4 regions of the Priestia sp. JV24 genome follow, and region 3 is predicted to be linked to each of the others. Evidence: riboswitches for the same ligand, from Rfam matches in the RefSeq annotation. Region 3 holds a riboswitch; each other region holds the start of a gene.

Region 1 (5,617 bases), on a different contig from region 3:
GAGGAGGACCTGCACCGCTTACTATTTTAGAGGCTTGTGTGAATAAAGAAATTCCTGTTTATCAAACGTATGGAATGACAGAAACATCTTCACAGTTCGTTACGCTTTCACCTGAAGATAGTTTGCGAAAACTGGGATCAGCAGGTAAACCATTATTTCCATGTGCAATGAAAATTGTAGATGAAAAAGGAAATGAGACCAGCGAAGCAGGAGAAATCATTGTTAAAGGTCCAAATGTTACAAAAGGATATTTAAATAAACCAGAAGCTACTGAAAAAGCCCTTCAACAAGGCTGGTTCTATACAGGAGATATCGGGAAAGTGGATGAAGAAGGCTTTCTATATGTGTTAGACAGACGTTCAGACCTTATTATTTCAGGTGGAGAAAATGTATATCCAGCTGAAATTGAAAATGTTTTGTTGAAGCATCCCGCTGTTAAAGAGGCCGGTGTAACGGGAGTAGGTGATGAAAAATGGGGACAAGTTCCAGCTGCATGTATTGTTGTAAACGAAGACGTTTCAGATGAAGAATTATCTTTACACATTCAACAATTTTTAGCAAAGTACAAACTTCCAAAGTATTTCGTTCGAGTAGAGGAGCTGCCGCGAACAGCTTCTAATAAAATCATACGCCGGAAGCTATCATCGTTCATACAGAAAAGGAGCTAATCGATGATTATAAAAAAAGTACATCTTTATAAAATTGACATGAAGCTTCTTTCTCCTTTTTCAACAAGCTATGGTACAGTACAGGATCGAGAATTGATTTTGCTTGAAGTAGAAGATGAACAAGGATTTACAGGGTGGGGAGAAGTCGTTGCTTTTTCATCTCCTTGGTATACGGAAGAAACGATTCAGACATGTTTTCATATGTTAGACGATTTTTTAATTCCCTCGCTTCTTCATCAGCAGCTTCAAAAACCAGAGGATGTTCAAAAGTTATTCAAACCTCTAAAGCGAAATAACATGGCTAAAGCAGCTTTGGACTGTGCTGTATGGGATTTGTATGCAAAGCGGCAAAACAAGCCGTTATCTGAAGTAATTGGCGGAGTAAGGTCTGCTGTAGAAGCTGGAGTGGTAGTTGGCTTAAATGACATTTCCGTAATGAAAGAACAAATAAAGACTTACATGAAAGATGGCTATAAGCGCTTTAAAGTGAAAATTAAGCCGGGTGCTGACTATGAGCTACTGAAACAAATTCGAGATGAATTTCCAAGCATTCCTCTTATGGCTGATGCCAATTCAGCCTATACTTTAAGCGATAGTGATTCATTAAAGAAACTAGATGAATTGAATTTAATGATGATCGAACAGCCGTTAAGTTCTGATGATATCCTTGATCATCGATTGTTACAAAAGCAAATAAAGACGCCAATTTGCTTAGATGAAAGTATTGTGAGCTGTGAAGATGCACGTCATGCAATCGAACAAGAAAGCTGTAAGATTATCAATGTGAAAATCGGGCGAGTTGGCGGAATGTCCGTAGCAAAGCAAATTCATGATTTATGCGTCCGGCATGGTGTAAGACTTTGGGTTGGAGGAATGTTAGAAGCAGGGATTTCACGAGCTCATAACATCGCCCTTGCCACACTCCCTTCTTTCACGATACCAGGTGATATTTCTGCGTCGTCTCGCTATTGGGAAAAAGATATTATTAAGCCCGAAGTAGAGGTAGAAGCCGGAGTAATAAAGGTGAAGGGAAAACCGGGGATAGGATACGATATTGATAAAAAGTTTATCAAAACAATCAAATCATTTGAAAAAGAATACAAATAATTAAAAACCGTTTTTTGATGAAAAACGGTTTTTTTATTGAGGTTGTCAATGTTTAGTAGAAAAATAGGACAAATTTTTTAAAAAGAGCACATTGTTCCATCAAGCGTGTCAAAACATGTTATGATGGAATAGTTTGATGAAAAAAGTCGAAGAGTTTTATCGTAAAAAACAAAATTATTTTTGAAAATAGGTTGATAGTTTTCTAAGTTGTCCTATATAATGTGTTTATAACATAACACAATATGTTGTTTTGAAATCTATAATAAAATACTATATTTTGTGTTTTCCAGTGAAAAAGGTGTCTGATAAAAAGACTTAAAAGGGAATTTGGTGAAAATCCAAAGCTGTTCCCGCAACTGTGAATGCTGATGAAATAAGGAGATCCACTGTGAGTAAACATCATGGGAAGGCCTTAAAGTAAAAAGAAGCATAAGTCAGGAGACCTGCCTTTTTTATGTCGTTTTATCTTCTTCGGGAGGTGAGAGGGTAGAGCGAGGATTGAGAAAAGACTTAGTGTCTTCTTCTATCTTCGTTCTATTCGCTCACCGAGGTACGGTGAGCGATTTTTTATTTTGAAGTGAAGAGAGGAGCCATATTTATGGTGAATACATTAAAGCCTACAATTCTACATGAATTAACTGCATATATTGAACGTTTAAAAAAAGAATTTACGCAGCTTGATTTTTCTTTGTATGAGGAAAAGGTTATTCAAACTGTTACAGTAAAGGAAAATATGACGGACGAAAAGGTTGCAAACGTCCTAATTTTGGCAGCCTTAGAGCGTATTTCAATGGAAGAACCCGATTGGACGTACGTAGCGGCAGACGTCTACTTAAACGAACTATATCGAAAAGCAGCGGACAACCGAGGTTACGATAAAAAAGAGAAGTACGGTTCGTTTTATCAGCTTATTCAAGAACTAACAAAAATCGGCATTTATAATAAGCAGCTATTAAAAACATATACAGAAGAAGAAATTAATGAAATTGCTTCAGTCATTATTCCTGAACGCGATCGTTTATTTACATACATTGGATTGTTGACATTAGCAGATCGCTATTTAGCGACATCACATGATAAGCGCGTATACGAATTACCGCAAGAACGTTTTCTTATCATTGCTATGACGCTGATGTCTCAAGAAAAGAAAGAAAATCGAACAGCATTAGTAAAAGAAGCGTATTGGGCGCTTTCTAGTCTATATATGACGGTTGCCACACCAACACTTTCAAACGCAGGAAAGAGCTACGGACAGCTATCTAGCTGCTTTATTGATACGATTGATGACAGCTTACGCGGTATTTATGATAGCAATACAGATTTGGCCACGCTTAGTAAAAATGGAGGCGGAATTGGTGTCTACCTCGGTCATATTAGAAGCCGAGGAAGTGATATAAAAGGTTTTAAAGGCGTATCATCAGGAACAATTCCATGGATGAAACAGCTAAATAATACGGCTGTAAGTGTCGATCAGCTAGGTCAACGCCAAGGAGCTATTGCCGTATATTTAGACGTATGGCACAAAGACATCTTTTCATTCTTAGATGCGCGTTTGAACAATGGTGACGAACGTCAGCGCACGCATGATTTATTCACTGGTGTATGTTTGCCAGATTTGTTTATGGAAAAAGTAGAGGCACGTGAAGACTGGCACTTATTCGATCCTCACGAAGTTCGTACGCTGATGGGCTACTCGTTAGAAGATTTTTATGATGAAGAAGAAGGCAGCGGTTCGTTCCGCACTCGTTACGCTGAGTGTGTAAATAATGAACAGCTTTCAAGAGAAACAGTACCTGCTATTGAAATCTTCAAGCGCATTATGCTTTCCCAGCTTGAAACCGGAACGCCTTATATGTTTTATCGTGATACGGTTAACCGAGCTAATCAAAACCGCCACGAGGGCATGATCTACTGCAGCAACTTATGTACAGAAATTACGCAAAACCAAAGCACAACGGTCGTAACAGAGGAAATTACGGAAGACGGAAAAATTATTATTACAAAGAATCCGGGCGATTTTGTTGTATGTAATCTTTCTTCTATCAACTTAGCGAGAGCCGTAACTGAAGATGTGCTTGAACGTTTAATTCCAATTCAAGTACGCATGCTTGATAACGTTATTGAGTTAAATGATTTGCCAGTACTTCAAGCAAAACTAACAAACCAAAAGTACCGCGCAGTAGGACTTGGCACATTTGGTTGGAACCATTTGCTTGCCTTAAAGAAAATAGCATGGGAAACAGATGAAGCGGTAGCATATTGCGATGAATTGTACGAGCAAATTGCTTACTTAACCGTACAGGCAAGCATGAACTTAGCTAAAGAAAAAGGTGCATATCCATTATTTAAAGGCTCAGATTTTGAGTCAGGCGCTTATTTTGAAACACGTAAATACACAAGCGAAGCGTGGAGTGAACTGCGTAACGAAGTTCAAAGCAATGGGATAAGAAATGGCTACTTAATGGCTGTAGCACCTAATTCATCAACATCTATTATCGCGGGTTCTACTGCAAGTATTGATCCGATTTTCCGTAAGTTTTATTCAGAGGAAAAGAAAAACTATAAAATCCCAGTGACGGCACCAGATTTATCGCCAGCAACAAACTGGTATTATAAGTCCGTTTATTTAATTGATCAGCACTGGAGTATTAAGCAAAACGCCAAGCGCCAGCGCCATATTGATCAATCCATTTCATTCAACTTATATGTACAAAATGATATCCGAGCAAAAGAGCTGCTGGATCTTCATATGACGGCATGGAAAGAAAAGTTAAAAACGACCTACTACGTACGTTCAACATCAAGTGAAGTGATTGAAGAATGTGAAAGCTGTCATAGTTAAAAGGAGTGAATAATTAATGACAAGCATGTTAAAACGAGAATTAATGAACGAAACAGCTCCGAACCGTTCGACAGGAATCATCAACGGCAAGAGCTCAAATATTCTAAACTGGGATGACGTCCGATTTTCATGGGCGTTCCCTAAATACAAGCGTATGCTAGCTAACTTCTGGACGCCGTTTGAAATTAATATGGGTCAAGATATTAAGCAGTTCCCTCGGTTAACGGCTGACGAACAAGAGAGCTTTTTAAAAATTATTGGCCTGCTGGCGCTACTGGACAGTATTCAATCAGATTATGCTAGCAAAGTAGCTGATTATGTAACCGACTCTTCGATTAATGCTCTAATGATTATTTTAGCGCAACAAGAAGTGGTTCATAATCATTCGTATTCATATGTTTTATCAAGTCTTGTACCAAAAGGAAAACAAGATGAAGTATTTGAATACTGGCGCACAGACGAAAAGCTTCGTGCTCGAAATGACTTTATTACAAACGGATATAAAGCATTTAGCGAAGAAGCAACGGTTGAAAACTTTTTGAAGTCTATGGTATATGATGTTATTTTAGAAGGCCTTTTCTTCTATAGCGGATTTGCTTTCTTCTATAATCTTGCGAGAAATCAAAAGATGGTGGCGACATCTACGATGATTAACTATATCAATCGTGATGAACAGCTTCACGTTGGGTTATTTGAAAAGATTTTCAAGGAAGTCCTAAATGAAAATCCAGCTTATCGTACGGAGGAGCTAGAAACATTTGTAGTTGAAACGTTCCAAGAGGCAGCTCGTCTTGAAATTGAATGGGCAGAATCTGTTATCGGAGAAAAATTCGACGGGATCACGATGAAAGAACTGCAGCAGTATATTGAATACATGGCTAATAAACGCTGTAATCAATTAGGCTTTGGCCGAGCTGCTTTCCCAGAAGCACCGATTGAAAATCCTCTTCGTTGGATTATTGCTTATCAAGAGGTAGATTTAGGGAAAACGGATTTCTTT
Region 2 (5,617 bases), on a different contig from region 3:
AGGATAACTAAACGCTGCACCCTTGAATTCGTTCCACTTTTCGTGAAGCACAAGGGGAGCCCCTAAAGGATTTGTATTCACGCTAAAGTCTTTTATATGCGACAAATTCTCAGCCCCTATTGCTTTTAAAAAGACATTAGGATTAGCTCCATGTGTAGGTAATAGCACTAATAACTCCTCCTAACAAAAGATATAATAACCACGTAGCATAGACCGTCCTTTTCATAATGAAAACAGCTTGTTCAATATGACCGGCTTGCAGAGGAATGAGTGGTTCACCCATTTTTGCACGATTAGATTCTATGCCTTTATATGTATTAAGCCCGCCGAGTTGAATACCTAACAGAGCAGCCACTGCGCTTTCCCCGTATCCGCTATTTGGGCTGGGATGCTTCTTAGCATCACGCTTAATCAAACTCGTTACATGCCCAAGAGAATACTGGCTTTTTGCTACATTAACAGCCGTCATCACCACTGCAGTTAACCGACTTGGAATATAGTTTAATACGTCATCGGTTTTTGCACTAAAGTAGCCGAACAGAAAGTAGCGGTCATTTTTGTACCCAACCATCGAATCACATGTGTTAATAGCTCGGTAAAAAAAGGCTAGGGCTCCTCCTCCTATAAATGCATAAAAAAGCGGAGCTGTAATACCATCACTTGTATTTTCAGCCACGGTCTCTACCGTCGCTCTGGCAATTTCTCCTTCTGACAAACGATCTGTATCTCGTCCCACAATCATACTTACTTCATATCTAGCTTTCTCCATATCTCCTAGCTGAAGCGGCTTTTGTACCTTATAGGCAGCTTCGCTTAAAGAACGAGTGGATATAGTAGTCGCAATCATTACGCCCTCTACTAAAACACCTGCTATAAAATGAACTCCGTACAAAGCATGGAGGAACAAAAAGGGAACAACTCCTGCGAGCACAGCCATACTTATCACAAGAAGCAATCCTTTAAATCGTCTTCCTGCACCTTTATTTAATCTAGAATCTATCCAATAAATCCATTTGCCAAACCAGCGAACGGGATGCGGCCAATTTTCGGGATCGCCTATAATTCGGTCAATTAGTAAAGCAATCGTCATGGCCGTCATGTGTGCAATTATCGCTTGTGTAATACTCATTTCTTCACCTCTTTCCCTTAAGTCCCTGCTCTAAGCTTATTTTCACCAGCTTGGCTACCGCTTGCCCTAAAGCGGTCATAGAGCCTGCATATTCATATAATGGTCCTTGCTGAGACGCTGCAACTGAGATGCTGTCCGTAGATGTCCCCGTAGCAATCGTCTTTGTAGCCGGATCTATGACACCCAGCTGTGACAGCGTTTTTGTTTTAGCTTCTGTGGCCGCAATAAAAAGCTGTAAAAACGCTGCATCCGTAAGCGTACCTTCCACGAAAAAAAACATATTAATTGTACCGGGAGAAGAATAGAACGGGACAGCTTCGTCAGCTGTAATATCTACTGCGTTTCCTACTCCAGCCGTTATCACGGAAGCTACTCTTACTCCGTAGCCTTCATAACAGTAAATCGCTCTTTCTTTTAACCAAACGGCTGTCATTAACCCTACGATTTGCTCATGGCGCACATTTTCTTTCATCAAATATTGCTCATACTCCAAAGAAGGAGTATCTGAATAATAGTCTTTGTGAACAAATCGATTGTAAAAGGTGTCCGTTTCCGTAATGCCTGTTCCTAAAACCCCTGAGCTGTATGTTTTATAAGAAGTCTCGGTTTTCATGATTAAAAGCTCAGGCCGTTCTTCAATTTTAAGATGTGAAAAGGGACCAATCCCCTTTTCAATTCGAACTGGAATATGGTCCCTCTTCTTATTTATTGTACACCTCAGGGTATACTGCTTTTGCTAAGTCCTCTAAGCCATCTACAATACGAGGTCCTAAGCGGTTGATTTTGTTTTGATCAACCTTCTCGATGTTACCCTCTTTTACAGCAGTCATGCTGCTCCAAGCGGGACGCTTCATAATCTCATTTTTATCTGCATCATACGTTGCGATAATAACGTCAGGGTTTAACTTAACAACTTGCTCTTCAGAAAACTTAACCCAACCCTTTTCACTAGCCGCTACGTTATCAGCACCGATCATAGTAAGCATTTCGTTCATGAACGTACCTTTTCCTGTTGTATAAATCTCAGGAGCTCCTGATACCTCTATCCATACTTTTTTACGATCTTCTTTTGAAATCGTTTTTGCTTTTTTCTCAATTGAAGCTACTTTTTCTTTCATGTCTTTAATTGTTTGATTAGCTTCTTTTGTTTTACCTGTTAATTTACCGATTTGCGTAATAGAATCATAAACCGTGTCAAACGTTGTTGAATCTTTTACAACAAATACCGGAATACCCGCACTTTCAATTTGTTTAAATACTTCATCCGAAACGCCCATACTTGAAGCGTGTGCTAGCACTAAATCAGGATTTAAAGCAATAACTTTTTCCGCATTAACGTTCATATCTCCTACCTGCGCTTTTTTCTTTACGCTTTTAGGATAATCATCGTTGCTTGTAACACCGACTAATTCTTTTTCAAGGCCAAGGGCATATACAATTTCCGTATTACTTGGCATTAAGGAAACAATTTTCTTAGGCTGTTTTTTCAACGTAATTTCTTTATCACGCGCGTCTTTTACCTTCACTGGAAATGCAGCTTGTGACGTTTGTGCCGTATCTTGCTTCGTTTTTTTATCACTGTTGCTTTGGCTGCCTGCACCGCATGCAGCAAGTACGATGACTAACAGTGCAATAATGGAATACGAAAGCCATTTTTTCATCTAAATACTCCCCCTATATATTGTTCATTGTGAATACGAAACCTCCACGTTAAAGAAAAAGCAAATGATCATGCAAAAAGCAGCGCTATCCCGTTTTTCCGCTTTGACTATGTATACTGCTCGCCGGCAGCTTCAAAATAAAAAAGCTTTACTTTCAATTGAAAGCAAAGCAGGTAACGTCAAGATAAGCAGGAAAAGAATCCGTTCACTATACTTGATATGTATGTTCATTACCCTGCTTCACCCTTCCTCGAAGGTTTCACAGCTAACAATAAGGCAGGTCTCCTGACTTACGCACAAAGCGCTTACAGTGGCGGGACCGCGCTGGTTTTTCACCAGACTTCCCTTTTCACTCAATCTTTAAATTGAGACCTTATTGCTTTACGATTATTCACTTGTCCTAGTATACCCCACTCATGGAAAAATGGAAATAGCCATTCTCACAAAAAAAAGCTGCAAGAATGCTCTCGCAGCTTAAGGAATTAAAGAGTTGCTAAAAATTCACGGACCGCTTCAGGCGTTTTAGCATTTGCACTGTGCAAGTGTGCAATTTTTTCACCGTTTTTATATACAAGAAGAGAAGGAATACCCATTACATTGTTTTCAGCAGAAAGTTCTTCAAACTCATCCTTGTCAATTTTAAACCATGCTTTATCTGTATTTTCATCAACGATTTCATCAATGAACATATCCAAACGTTTGCAATCAGGACACCACGTTGTCGTAAAAATCCCAACGCTTAGTGTTTCGTTCTTAATTTGTTCGCGAAATTGTTTTTCTTCCGTAAATTGTTTCATTGTGTTACCTCCAGCATCTATTCGTTCCTTCTCACTATTCTATGGTAAGAAGTCTGACTTCATTATAAACGATTTTTTTATCGTTGTGCTAATGTTTCAGCTTATTTAGACCCTAACGGTTTTAGACGTAAAAAAATGCTAGCTTAAAAAAGCTAACATTTCGAAATCGCAGAATGTTGTGTCTATTATCAGCTAAACCATTTAGGCGGCATGTTTCGGTTCCAATAAATTTTCCCTAAATCATAATGCTTCTGAAAATTATCTGCAGCCGCATGATAGTGAAAATTAAACCAGTATCCATCTTTTGGAGGATTTTCACGCCGTACATGAAATCGTATTAAGTCCTGACCGGTTTCCCGGTCATATACATGGAAAATCTTTTCACCGTAGCCAGCAGCAGGATGCTCGCTTATCTCGAGATTCTGAATTGACTGTTCACGTTCAGTGCCAATGTCGGTCAGCACTTCTTCAATTTTAGGTAACACTGCTTGACGAAATTCATCTTCAATGACAGGTCCAATTTTTGTTCCGAATTTTTCCACTGACTGTTTTTCAGCTGATTCCATTGCATACGTAACAAATGATGAAACGTCTTCATATTTTGGTTCTTCATATGGCAAATGAATATCTTCTATAACAGCTGTGACAGGAGTTGTTTCTCTTACATACCCTGCTTTATGTTGCTTGTCCGCTTTTGCATCATCAACGTATAAATATTCTGGTGGAGTGACAAGCCCAAATGTAAATACTGTAATAAATACAACTAGCATTCTTTTTATCCATCTAGGCATTCGTATCTTTCCTTTCTCATCTTTTCCCATATGGTCTTTTCATATCGTAAAATTCATTGTCATAACTCACTAGGTATTGTAACATACTTATTAATTTTTTACCTATATTTGCTTATTCATTTATGCTGTCTACGGGCATTCGACAACTTTTTAGTTAGCACCTTCCTTCTTCTGTTTGAGGTTGTCACACCGAGCGGAAACCTATACAAGATATTCCTTTTTTGCTGGATGCTTAAACACAAAAGTATTTTTATGTTCAAAAATATATCATACTTTTATGAACTTTAGATGAAATTCACAAAAAAAACTTCCAAAACTTTTTAATTCCTAAAAGGTTTTGGAAGTCTTTTCAATGAGCGTGATTCTTTTTACTTTTTTGTTTATTTTTGTATATCAATTGTCCCGTAATGAAATTTTGATGTTTTTCGTTTTTGCACGGTAAATCCATGCTCTTCAAAACGACTGCTTTTCCAATGATCTTTTAGCACGACCTTTTGTTTGGCTACTCTTTTTGCTTCTTGTATAGCCATGGGCGTCAGCGTGGTATACAGTGCTATTGCTTTAATACCGTTAATTCCATTCGATTCCTCAATTTGCTCTTGAAACATAGGATCAAAGTAGACAACATCAAAAGAATTATCTTCACAACACGCCAAAAACGATTCAAAATTTTGATGAACCACGTTTATACGCTTCATTGCATCATTCAACTCTTGTACGTCACTTTCCCAATTTAAGAGTCCTTGTTTGACTAAATAAGCTACATAGCGGTTGCCTTCTAGTCCGACAACTTTTCCGCTTTTCCCTACCGCTGCGCTCGCCATCATACTATCCGATGCAAGACCAAGTGTACAGTCAAGCACGCTCATTCCTTTTTCCAAACTAGCAGCTTCAATAAACGAATCACGTTCTCCTCGCAGCCATCTCTTCACTCTAAACATAGCGGAATTTGGATGAAAAAAAATAGGCTCCTCTTCATTTTGGACATGCAATTCTACTCTATTCTTACCGACAACCAGCACGTCTGCAGCTTGAAGATTCTGAAGATCTGCAACGGATTTCTTCTCTCTTGTTACAAAAGGTATACTTAAATCAGTGGCTACTTGTTTGGCTTTTACAATCATCTGTTCATTTGTTCGACCAGCAGTCGTAACAATCACTTTCATAACTCCCCCTACACTGTTTGGCTATTTACATAAAGAAAAAGGATGTCTATAGACATCCTTTTTCTTATAAAGT
Region 3 (5,617 bases):
CATTAGGATGACCTTTTTCTTTATATTCATGGACAATGTTCTCGACTATTTCAATAATGTCATCAGGTGCTATGCCTTCCGCCACAATTTGACCTGAATGCGCATTGCGTCCAACCGTTTTAGCTCCTAAAAATAAATCAAACGCACCTTTTCTATAGACAATGCCGATATCTTCTTGAACTGCGCCATAGCAGGCCATGCCGCATCCATTAATACCAAGCTTCAGCTCTTTTGGCATGTCCATTCCCCCGAGGCGCTTTTGTAATTCTTCCGTATGTGGAATAGCATCGCTTTTTTCTCCGTCACAAAAATCACACGCTTTGATTGTGAACACATCTCCGACCGGAGATAGTAAAAAGGAAGCTGCTTGGAGCTTTTTAATAATCACATCTGGTTGAGTCGTTGGGATTTGCAGTTTGATTTGATGGTCAGGTGTATACTCCATCGTACCTTTTTCACCAACAACTTCTGCTAGTGTTGTCATTTGAACAGGCGTGAATTTCTTATTTGCAAGTCCTGGACTAACCGCCACTTCGAAAATGGACTGTATTGGCTGATGTACGACCGCAGAAGTAGGTTCACCTAAAATTGCTTGAAGCGCTTCTTCTGCAAGAACTCGTGAAGTTGCTGTTTCTTCTGGTGTGGTCTGAACTGCTTCAATAGCTGAAGCTGTTTGCTTTACAGTCTCTTCTTGATCGAGAGCCCACGGTTCCGCTTCTTTTCGAAGTCGCTGATGCGGTCTTAGCGGCTGCTCCGTTTGGTTAAGGGTATATTTCCGCTGATATCCGCGCGGTGTAATCATTAAATCGTCGTAAAAAAACGTAGATGAATTCCCGACAACAACGGTAGTCAGCATGCCAATTTCATGATTTAACATGTCTTTTAAGTTGGTCATTACGACTTCTTCACGGTGACGATAAGCGCTTTTCACAAGACCAACAGGCGTATCAGGAGAACGGTACTTTAATAGAATCCTCTGTGCTTCAACAATTTGTCTTGTTCGTCTTCCGCTTTTTGGATTGTAAAAAGCCACTACGAAATCTGCTTGTGCAGCTGCTTCGATTCTTTTTTCGATTAGTTCCCATGGCGTAAGGTGGTCACTTAAACTAATTGTACAAGCATCATGCATCACGGGCGCTCCAAGGAGGGATGCGCATGAATTAATAGCCGAAATGCCAGGAATTACTTCCAGCTCTACGCCCGTTTCTTTTTTCCAACCTTTTTCAATCAACACTTCATACACAAGGCCTGCCATTCCATATACTCCTGCATCTCCGCTTGAAATGACAGCCACGGTTTTTCCTGCTTCAGCTTGCTTTACAGCTTCTTGTGCACGGCTTACTTCTTCGGTCATTCCCGTACTAATAATTTGCTGATTCGTTAACAGTCCTTGAATTAATTCCACATAGGTTTTGTAACCGATGATCATATCACTTTCTTGAATGGCTTCTCTTGCTCGCTGTGTAATATGTTCAAAGCTTCCCGGCCCAAATCCGATAACTAACAGTTTACCTTTCATGCTAGCTCCTCCTTTATGCGTTACTTTTTACTTTATCAATTCCTTCTATGGAGTCACTGTTTTCCGGGGAAACGAAACCATTTTGATCATATTCATAAATAATCGATTCCTTTATACTGCAGCCTCCTGCTAAATGTTCTTCGACAATCCGGTGAGCCACGGTTTCAGTGACCTGCTTGTACCAATCTCCTGAAGGATACACAATAGCTACAGGAGCATCTTTACATCGTCCGTTACAGCGTGTACGCGTTGTATGAACCGTTTCATCCAAATCCAGTTCCGTCACTTTATTTCGAATAGCTTGGGTGGCTTCTTCTCCACCTTTTCTCATACAGCTGCTTCCATTACAAATCAATACGTGATGTTTTGTTCCGTTTAAGTTCCACGTCGTCACACTCATTCGCTCCTTTACTAAAAAAAGCGCCTCTATCAATGATAGAGGCGCAGAAAAATTCAAACTAAGTTTTTGCACTTCCACCTATATCCCGTAGGGTAAGCTTCGCATTAAAGAAAGGCTGGTTTCCTGACTTCGATTCATCACTTGACTGCGCCTTCCCGAATACAGTGGCATATGCAATCAGCTCATCTTCACAGTGGCGGGTACCGCGCTGGCTTCACACCAGACTTCCCATTTAACACAATGTAAACATTGCGCACCTTTTTTGCACGATATGTAGTTTTACGACATGAGAAAAACCCGCTTCGCTAATATGCGAGCGGGTAAAACGTCAGAATAAGAGTGTACACGAATGCCACTTTAAGCCAACGTTTCCCTTCCCGCTCCCCGGAGAAATAGAAACTTCACAATAAAGACAGGTCTCCTGACTTGTGTATCATTCTACTTGAGAACCTTCCCGTGATTTTTCCACAGTGGTTATACTCGTTCGTCCACACTTACAGTTGCGGGGGCAGTACTGGTCTTTCACCAGTTTCCCTATTAAGCCTTCTTGGCATCTTTGTTGTTGCTGTTTGATATATATGAACCTTTTAAACTATCAGAATAATAGAAGTAACTACCATATCATAGCGTACATTTTTTTTTATTTCAACTCTATTCTTTTCGAAAGATACAAGCATCTATAAAAAAAACAAGAGCATAAAGTCAGCTCTTGTTTTTTCATTATATAGCTACTAATGTTAAATGAGGATCGTTATAATACACCACTTCTGAAAGAACTTTACAGCCATTTGTTTTGGCAAAAGCTTCTCTCGCCTGCTTTTCAGTTTCAAATTCAAACATTTTCATTTCTTTTCCAGCATATACCGTCAGTACCCACATGAAAAGATTCGCCTCCGATTATTGTAGGGATCGTTATATCCACATTATGCCGAAACCATTTCCTTTTGAAAACCCATTCTACAAAACTTGTCACAAGAAACTTTTAAAAATTTAAAAACATTTTAACTTCTGTAAATGAACAAAATGTACAAAAGGTTTAAGCAATATTACACCTCTTTAAAAAGGTGCTTTTTAACCAACTGTTGCTTCACCAGTAAAAAATATATAGTATTTATTAAAAAAAAGAAGCCGGACAGCCGGCTTCTTTTTTAGGAAAGGAAAGTACAGACATCACAATCCCGTACTTCTCTTTATTTTGCATAAAAATACACTAATTAAATATTCCTTTCTTAAAACAGAACCATGTTCGACTGCACATAGTGATAAAGAAGCTTATACGTATGGTTTAATGAATCTTGATGCGTTCTCTCAAACGCATGAGAAGAATCAATTCCTGGACCAATTAAGCCGTGTACGATATCATGTCCAGCACGAATAGCAGCAGAAGCATCTGACCCGTAAAACGGATAAATATCTAATTTGTACTGAATATCATGCTGCTTAGCTAGCTCCACCAAATGCTTTCTCAAACCGTAATGATATGGGCCGCTTGAATCTTTTACACAAATAGACACGGTGTATTCATCGGTAGATTGTCCATCTCCCATAGCACCCATATCAACCGCTAAGTATTCTACTGTTTGAGGTGTAATGTTCGAATTTCCTCCGTATCCAATTTCTTCGTTATTTGAAATGAGAAAATGCGTAGTGTATGGCAGTTCGATCTGTTCTTCTTGAATTGTTTTCATGAGCTGAAGCAATAAAGCTACGCTTGCTTTATCATCGAGATGACGAGATTTAATAAAACCGCTTTTTGTTATTTCTACACGAGGATCAAACGAAACAAAGTCGCCGACTTCAATTCCAAGGCTGCGAACATCTTCTGCGCTATGTACTTTTTCATCCAATCGAATTTCTATATTTTCTTGATTTCGCTCAGCTTTCCCTGCATCTTTATACACATGAACAGATGTTTGATGCATAAGGATGGTTCCTGTAAATACTTCTCCTGATGAAGTTTCAATTTCACAATATTCTCCTTCAATAGAATTGTAACGAAACCCTCCAATCAAGTCGATTTTCAGACGTCCACTCGGTTTGATTTCTTTTACCATAGCACCTAATGTATCGACATGAGCCGTCAGCATGCGGTGGTGATCTGTATCTTTACCGGGAATAGTAGCGACTAAGCCTCCTTTTCGATTGCGATACGTTTGAATATTTAGCTCTTTTACATAGTCTTCGACAAATGAAATTACCTTTTCTGTATTTCCAGAAGGACTGGGAATCGAAACAAGCTTTTTAATTAACTGAACAGTTTCCGTCATTATGACACTTCCTTTGTCTCTCATTTCTTTTATTTTACCATATGTTTCAAAAAAGATAACAGGCAGCTCCAAACAAAACAAGCCGGGCAGCTGCCCGGCTTGTTTGTTTTAAGCTATGTTTGATTTCTTTAATTCATTTGTATAATTTAATGATTTTTGCTTATCAAATTCGCCTTCAGACTTCGACATCACAATTGCAGCTAAAGCATTTCCTACTACGTTAACTGTGGTACGCATCATATCAAGAATGCGGTCAATTCCTGCAATAAATGCCATGCCTTCAAGAGGGAAGCCCATAGATTCAAGTGTAGCAAGTACAACTACAAACGATGCCCCTGGTACACCAGCCATTCCTTTTGAAGTTAACATTAGCACAAGAAGGAGCTGAATTTGATCCATAATGGAAAGGTCGATGCCGTACATTTGAGCAATAAATAGCGATGCCAGGGCCTGATAAATGGTTGAACCATCTAAGTTAAACGTGTAGCCTGTTGGAATAACAAACGATGTAACCGATTTAGAACAACCGAAGTCTTCCATCTTTTTGATAAGAGATGGTAAAACGGCTTCTGAACTTGCCGTTGTAAAAGCAAGAAGCAGCTCATCTTTTAACACTTTTATCAGCGTAAACATGCTTGTTCCAGCCATTTTAGCAATAATTCCAAGAACCACAAGCACAAAGAAAATCATGGTGAAGTAAACGGCGAACACTAATTTTCCTAATGGAATAAGTGATCCGACACCAAACTTTATAATATTAACACCAATAAGTGCAAATACACCTACTGGAGCAAATTTCATCACCAAATTAGTTACCCAAAACATTGCATCCAAGACGCCTTCAAAAAAGGCTAAAACAGGTTTTCCTCTCTCTCCAATCGAAGCTACGCCTACACCAAACAGTACGGAAAATAAAATGATTGGTAAAAGATCGCCTTCTGCTACGGATTGAAAGACGTTTGTCGGAACAATATGAAGAAGCTCTTGAGCAATCCCTGTACTTTCAGACGTTTTTGCCGTTGCCTCATATTGAGAAATATCGCTTTTTTCAATATGTCCCATATCAACCCCTGCACCAGGGTGGAATAAGTTCGCGGCAATAATCCCCACTACAATAGCAATAGTTGTAACAATTTCAAAATAAAGAATTGTTTTTCCGCCAAGCTTACCTAATTTTTTGATATCGCCTACTCCTGCGACCGCTACGATTAATGCTGAAATCACAATCGGTACGACAATCATCTTAATTAAATGAATAAATATGTCTCCAACCGGCTGTAAAATAGAAATGGCTGTATCGCTTCCATAAAAAATTGCACCTACAGCTACGCCTAAAATCAGTCCAATTAGAATCTGAGTTGCTAGACCTAACCTTTTCACTTTCTTGCTCCTTTCGCACAGTTGACTTTCATCCATCGAGCATATGCGGTT
Region 4 (5,617 bases), on a different contig from region 3:
TTCTGCTCCTTCTTCTCGAAGACGCATCACTGGATACCATAGTTCTAGATCTTCAAAGTCTGCACTAACAAGCGCAATAACTCTTTTATTTTCTAAACGCATCGTCACACCTCCGCCATCAGTATAGCATGTTGGAGAATAAGATTGAAAATAAGGGACTAAATTGTACATAATTAAAGGATTTTTCAAGTGCTCTTCAGAAAATTTTCGTATGCCAAATGGTCTAATTTTATATTTTCACTTGACTGAGGACAAACATCACACTACAATTTGTAGTGTGATGTTCATAATGTTGTAAAATTATCCAAATAAGAAAGACTTTCTGATTTAATTGCTACATTTCTTTTTTCGGGCTTTTACACTACATAATGTAGTGTTTTTCAAATACACTTAAAGGAGGAAGTAAATTGAATAAAAACGTCGAAATTGGTTCACTTATTATTCGTTTAGTATTAGGTTTTACATTTTTAGTACACGGCTTTCAAAAATGGCAAGGCGGGATTGAAAATACAGTAGGGTTCTTCGATAGCTTAGGAATCCCTGGTTTCATGGCATATATTGTTGCAACCATTGAACTCGTAGGTGGGATTCTTATTATTCTTGGCCTAGCAACAAGAGTCGTATCTGCTTTATTTGTGGCAGTTATGCTTGGCGCCATTTTTACAGCCAAGCTTAAAAGCGGATTTGTTGGCGGGTTTGAGTTTGATATTGCCTTAATTGCCATGTCTGCTCACTTATTTCTTGCAGGAAGCCAGTTCCTTGCTCTTGATGCAGTGGTATTCAAAAAGAAAGAAACTGCCTTTTCTCTTCAAGAAGAAAGCAGTAAATAAAAAAAGAACGCTTATACTCTCCCAATATAAGCTTTGAGATTAGTCCCCGCCGTTTGAGGCGGGCTTTTTTTATATTTGCAGCAGCAAATTCGCAAATAAAGAAGAACGCTCGGACAACGTATCAATTTGAATATGTTCATATTCCGCATGTATTCCTTTTCCGCATGCTCCTAATCCATCCAACGTGGGAACGCCAATGGCCGCTGTAAAATTGCCATCACTTCCCCCGCCCACAGCTGCTTCTTCCAATTTCATACCCAGTTTCGCCGCGATTGACTGAGCGCATTCAAATAGCTCTTCCGTTTGTTTAGACTTGACCATCGGAGGACGATTCATACCTCCCGTTACTTCGAGCTTAATCCCTTTTAAAATGGGTGTTAAATTCAAAATAATATCCGTCATGCGTTTTGCTTCTTCTTCTGTAGAAACACGTAAATCCACGTGCGCTTCTGCATATTCCGGCACTACATTTGTACCGCTGCCGCCGGTAAACGTCCCAACGTTTACCGTTGTACCTTTTTCATAATCAGTTAAGCTCTGCAGAAAAATCACTTGGCGCGCCAGCTCTTCAATCGCATTGATTCCTTCTTTGTGGTGATTACCCGCGTGTGCTGCTCGTCCCCATACTTTTACGGTGAAAATCCCCGCTCCTTTGCGCGACGTTTTTAACGCACCTGAACCCGCCACCGCCGGTTCCGCTACTAGCACTGCTTCACTTCTTTGTGCTTCTTCTTCAATGTATTTTTTAGAAGAAATTGACCCAATCTCTTCATCCGAATTGCAGAAAAACACAATTTTTTTATCGAGCGATAAGCCAAGCTCTTGAATCGCTTTAATCGCCCATATAGATTGGACAATGCCGCCTTTCATGTCTAAAATTCCCGGACCGTACAGCTTGTTTCCCTCTGTTCTTAGACTCAGCCTTCCCTTTTCCCATACCGTGTCAAAGTGACCGATAATTAAAAGCTGCTTTTCTCCTTCTCCAATCGTAAATTTCAAATGGTTTCCTACTTCTTTTTCTTCTATGATTTCGTACCCTACCCCTAAACGCTTTTGAAATAGCTGCGTTAAATACATTCCACACTGATCTACTAGCTCTTTGCTGTAGGACGGTGATTCTTTTTTCACAAATCCGACTAAATCTTCAAGCATCTCTTGTTCGTGTTCTTTTAAATAACTAAATACACTTTGTTCTACCATTACCTGACTCAAATCAATTCCTCCTCCAAACAACCCCTGCTGCTTGCATTAAATGCTTTTATTTATCGTACGTATAACTATGTTCTACGTTTCACATAACGATCTTAAATTATCCTTAATTATAATGGTTTTCAGACAATTTTCCATCCTTTAAATACAGATAATACTTTAACTTATTCATAACCGACCGAAAATAGCCATAAACTTCAACAAATTCATACAAAAAAGCTTCAATCTTCAACAGATTAAAGCTTTCGTTTGACTAATTGACATTTATTTTAATATTTTTCCCTTTTGACTTCACACTCACAAAAACAAACATAGACACTAAAAAAACAAACAGAATAATGCCAACCATTTCAAAGTTTACTTCGGCCCATGGGTTAAAGAAAGTGAATGCTAAATAGAACGACACACCATACGCGAGGACAACAATAACCCAGCCCATCAAGCGAGAAGCAGATTGTCCAAATTTACTCGATTCATTCACCATTTTATGTACAATCAATGAATCGATTGTATCTGTTAGCATCATACCAAACATAAACACTAGTCCCAACAAAAGCGGCGTATACTTGCCTGCGTTCCCTACAGCTAGAGACCACACGGCCGTTTGACTGACCGTTTCGGCTGCTAAAGCGAACAATGCTCCTACAAGAATAATTAAAAAAGGATTCGTTGTTCCTTTTGCGATTTTCGGAATAAACTTCCCTTTTAACCCGCTCAGCTGAAACTCTTCCTCTTTATTTTTGGTTCGAAGCAAATGATATGTGTTTAATGTCCCGATTAGAAAGAGAGAGATAATGGATACCCAAGATGCAAAATGATCGAAATACGATGGAAACGTAAAATTCTTCATCATCACGCCCAGCATCCCGGCCGTGACGGCCACCATTCCTCCGTGACCTAGTGAAAACAGCGTTCCGACCCACGGGGCAAAACGGCTGCCCATTCGCCAATTATATCGAGTCTGGCCATCAATAAAAGCTAAGTGATCTGCATCCAATCCGTGCCTGATTCCTAATAAAAAGACAAGTAAAAAAACTGATAAACCTTCCATTTCCTACACTCCTTTTTTTAAAATAAAACGTAAAAAAGCCTCAATTCTATAGAAATTGAGGATGTGTCGGCATATGAAAATAAACAGCAATTGCTCACTGCGTACCTTGATACACCGCCTCTTTCCTAGAAGAGTCAAGTGTACAGAATAGGTAGGTCTCCTGGCTTGAGATCATCATTTTCTACCGCCTTCCCCGTTTTGAGTGACGATAAGATAGAAAACTCCCTGCTTACAGTGGCTGGACCGCTCGAGATTTGCACTCGATTCCCTGTTACCTCTTACGCTATGTAAGAGCACCTAAACTGTGCGAATAATTCATTTTCTTCTTCATTATACTAGTACCGCTTACAAATGAATAGAGAAAATTCAAATAGAAAAGCCCTGCTAAACTTTACATGCTTAGCAGGGCTTTTTAAAGCAATTAAACTACTTCTACCATTACGTCTACGTTACCGCTGATTGCTTTTGAATACGGGCAGTATGAATGGGCTAGGTCTACATATTTTTTAGCTGTTTCTAAATCTAAGCCTTCGATATGAGCTTCAAGCGCTACTCCAATTTTTACTCCTTGATCAGCTTTATCAGGAAGCAGCTGAACAGTAGCTTTCACTTCACTTCTTTTGATTTCTACGTTATGTTTTTTCAACATAAATTCTAACGCGCTGTTGAAACAAGCACTGTATCCAGCTGCAAATAGCTGCTCTGGGTTTGTTGCTGTTGTTGCTTCTCCACCAAGCGCTGGCGGTGTTGCCACGTCTAAGTTAAAGATGTTATCTAAAGAGTGAACTTCTCCTGTTCTTCCACCTGTGTTAACAACTGTTGTTTCATATAAAGCTTTCATGTATAAATCTCTCCTCTTTTTTAGTAATTGTATTAAAAGTTTTTCATTTATCGTTTCTGTGATTTAATTGTACACAATTTAATTTTAAAAAACAAGTATTAAATACATTAAAAATTTCCCAATAAAAAAAGCCGCATATGTGCGACTTTTTCTTAATAATATTGAGACTGCCTGTCATAAGCTGATTTTCGAAAAATAGACAGATTGGTAATAGCTCTCATGATTTTCGTATTAAAAATAACATAATGAATAAACAGCGCCAGCACGCATCCTAAAATAGCTCCTGTTAACACATCGAATGGATAGTGAACGCCAACCCATACGCGTGAAAATGCAATAAGTGCACCTATTATAACCCACATGCGTCCTGAGCGTTTGAAATGCAGCCAAATGGTAAAAGTGATAACTAATGCAGATGTAGCATGATCGCTTGGAAATGAAGAATTCGCGGCGTGATCAATGAGCTGATTCACGTGGTGAGAGATAAACGGACGATCTCGATAAGCAAATAAACTAATCACTTTATTGATAATGACTCCTGTTGCACAAGCACACAAAGCTTGAAATGCTACAACACGGCTGCCGTTTTTATTAATAAGTAAAAACAAGCCGAGTAAAACGATAAGTACATACTGGGCATAATCTGCAAAGAATACCATCAGCGAATCTAGAGGCTTTACGTGTGAGGCATACTGATTCACCGCGTGGAAGATGGTATAATCTACTGAATTAATAGCTGATAACATAATCGAAATCCTTTCTTATTTTTAAATGTCATTAGCTATCTTATCAGTTTCTTGAGAAAATGAACATGTTTTTGTCAGAAGCTTCCTAACTGGTATTTATAAATAATGTACTCAAGCTCAGTAGTAAATCAACGCCTTTCGCCTATTAACTCACCTGTGAGTGATCCACAATATTTTTTTGCAAAAAGATCTCTTCTAAAGAAGGTTCTTCGACGTGAACTTGATAAATGTCGATGCCGCATTGAATCAATTCGCGAATAATAAGAGGAATATTTCTTTCTTTTTGAAGCATCACTTTTGTGTACATGTGATGGTATTCAACTTCGGGACTCAACGTACGGAAAAACTGTTGAATGTATTCTTTGTGACTGTTTGGATAAGGATCATGTTTGATCATCACCGTTTTTTTCGCTTGATATTGAAAGCGCAGCTCTTCCATTGTACCTTCTATTAAAATGACCCCATTTTTCATAATCGCTACACGTGTACAAATCTTCTCAACTTCATTTAAATTATGAGACGTCATAAAAATTGTCTTGCCTTGATTTTGGAGTTCTCTTATTAGTTCATGAATGTGGAGAGCAGATTCAACGTCTACTCCAGAAGTTGGTTCATCTAAAAAGATAAGATCTGGGTCTGCTACAATTGCTTGAGCAATTCCTAACTTCTTTTTCATTCCAAATGAAAACTTTCCAACTTTCTGATGCTCATGTCCTTCTAGTCCTACTTTCTTCAGTACATTACTACAGTATTCTTTCGAAAAACGATGGCCGTTTACCTTTAAAAAATAGCGCAAATGATTGAGCGCTGTCATCTCATCATAAAAGTTAGCATAGTCAGGAAGCACACCTATTTTCTTCTGAAGCTCTAAATCAATATCACTCTGTCCCAGCAGCGTAAATTCTCCTGCTGAAGGAAATGAAACGCCGGTAAGCATATT

The links. Region 3 has a riboswitch for cobalamin ahead of OK414_RS13750 ((2Fe-2S) ferredoxin domain-containing protein). Riboswitches for the same ligand answer to the same signal wherever they lie in the genome.
Region 1: linked by a shared signal. The riboswitch ahead of OK414_RS25520 (ribonucleoside-diphosphate reductase subunit alpha) and the one ahead of OK414_RS13750 ((2Fe-2S) ferredoxin domain-containing protein) in region 3 are both predicted to bind cobalamin.
Region 2: linked by a shared signal. The riboswitch ahead of OK414_RS10160 (ABC transporter substrate-binding protein) and the one ahead of OK414_RS13750 ((2Fe-2S) ferredoxin domain-containing protein) in region 3 are both predicted to bind cobalamin.
Region 4: linked by a shared signal. The riboswitch ahead of OK414_RS01430 (sodium:proton antiporter) and the one ahead of OK414_RS13750 ((2Fe-2S) ferredoxin domain-containing protein) in region 3 are both predicted to bind cobalamin.

What each region holds. Positions count from the first base shown of each region.
Region 1 is NZ_JAPCIN010000023.1:824,122-829,738, reverse strand. Features, by position in the region: gene OK414_RS25530 (o-succinylbenzoate--CoA ligase) at 1-668, shown strand, start outside; gene menC (o-succinylbenzoate synthase) at 672-1,775, shown strand; cobalamin riboswitch at 2,055-2,241, shown strand; gene OK414_RS25520 (ribonucleoside-diphosphate reductase subunit alpha) at 2,374-4,617, shown strand; gene OK414_RS25515 (ribonucleotide-diphosphate reductase subunit beta) at 4,634-5,617, shown strand, end outside.
Region 2 is NZ_JAPCIN010000015.1:163,310-168,926, reverse strand. Features, by position in the region: gene cobD (threonine-phosphate decarboxylase CobD) at 1-168, opposite strand, end outside; gene cbiB (adenosylcobinamide-phosphate synthase CbiB) at 143-1,129, opposite strand; gene OK414_RS10165 (adenosylcobinamide amidohydrolase) at 1,134-1,742, opposite strand; gene OK414_RS10160 (ABC transporter substrate-binding protein) at 1,831-2,790, opposite strand; cobalamin riboswitch at 3,048-3,181, opposite strand; gene OK414_RS10155 (thioredoxin family protein) at 3,273-3,587, opposite strand; gene OK414_RS10150 (YpjP family protein) at 3,776-4,378, opposite strand; gene OK414_RS10145 (class I SAM-dependent methyltransferase) at 4,759-5,544, opposite strand.
Region 3 is NZ_JAPCIN010000016.1:246,822-252,438, forward strand. Features, by position in the region: gene cobJ (precorrin-3B C(17)-methyltransferase) at 1-1,519, opposite strand, end outside; gene OK414_RS13750 ((2Fe-2S) ferredoxin domain-containing protein) at 1,533-1,913, opposite strand; cobalamin riboswitch at 2,015-2,195, opposite strand; cobalamin riboswitch at 2,313-2,492, opposite strand; gene OK414_RS13755 (hypothetical protein) at 2,640-2,798, opposite strand; gene OK414_RS13760 (M42 family metallopeptidase) at 3,149-4,186, opposite strand; gene OK414_RS13765 (cation:dicarboxylate symporter family transporter) at 4,295-5,566, opposite strand.
Region 4 is NZ_JAPCIN010000007.1:62,907-68,523, reverse strand. Features, by position in the region: gene OK414_RS01445 (type 1 glutamine amidotransferase domain-containing protein) at 1-102, opposite strand, end outside; gene OK414_RS01440 (DoxX family protein) at 408-830, shown strand; gene OK414_RS01435 (M20 family metallopeptidase) at 900-2,063, opposite strand; gene OK414_RS01430 (sodium:proton antiporter) at 2,293-3,090, opposite strand; cobalamin riboswitch at 3,223-3,406, opposite strand; gene OK414_RS01425 (organic hydroperoxide resistance protein) at 3,512-3,931, opposite strand; gene OK414_RS01420 (undecaprenyl-diphosphatase) at 4,084-4,677, opposite strand; gene OK414_RS01415 (ATP-binding cassette domain-containing protein) at 4,823-5,617, opposite strand, start outside.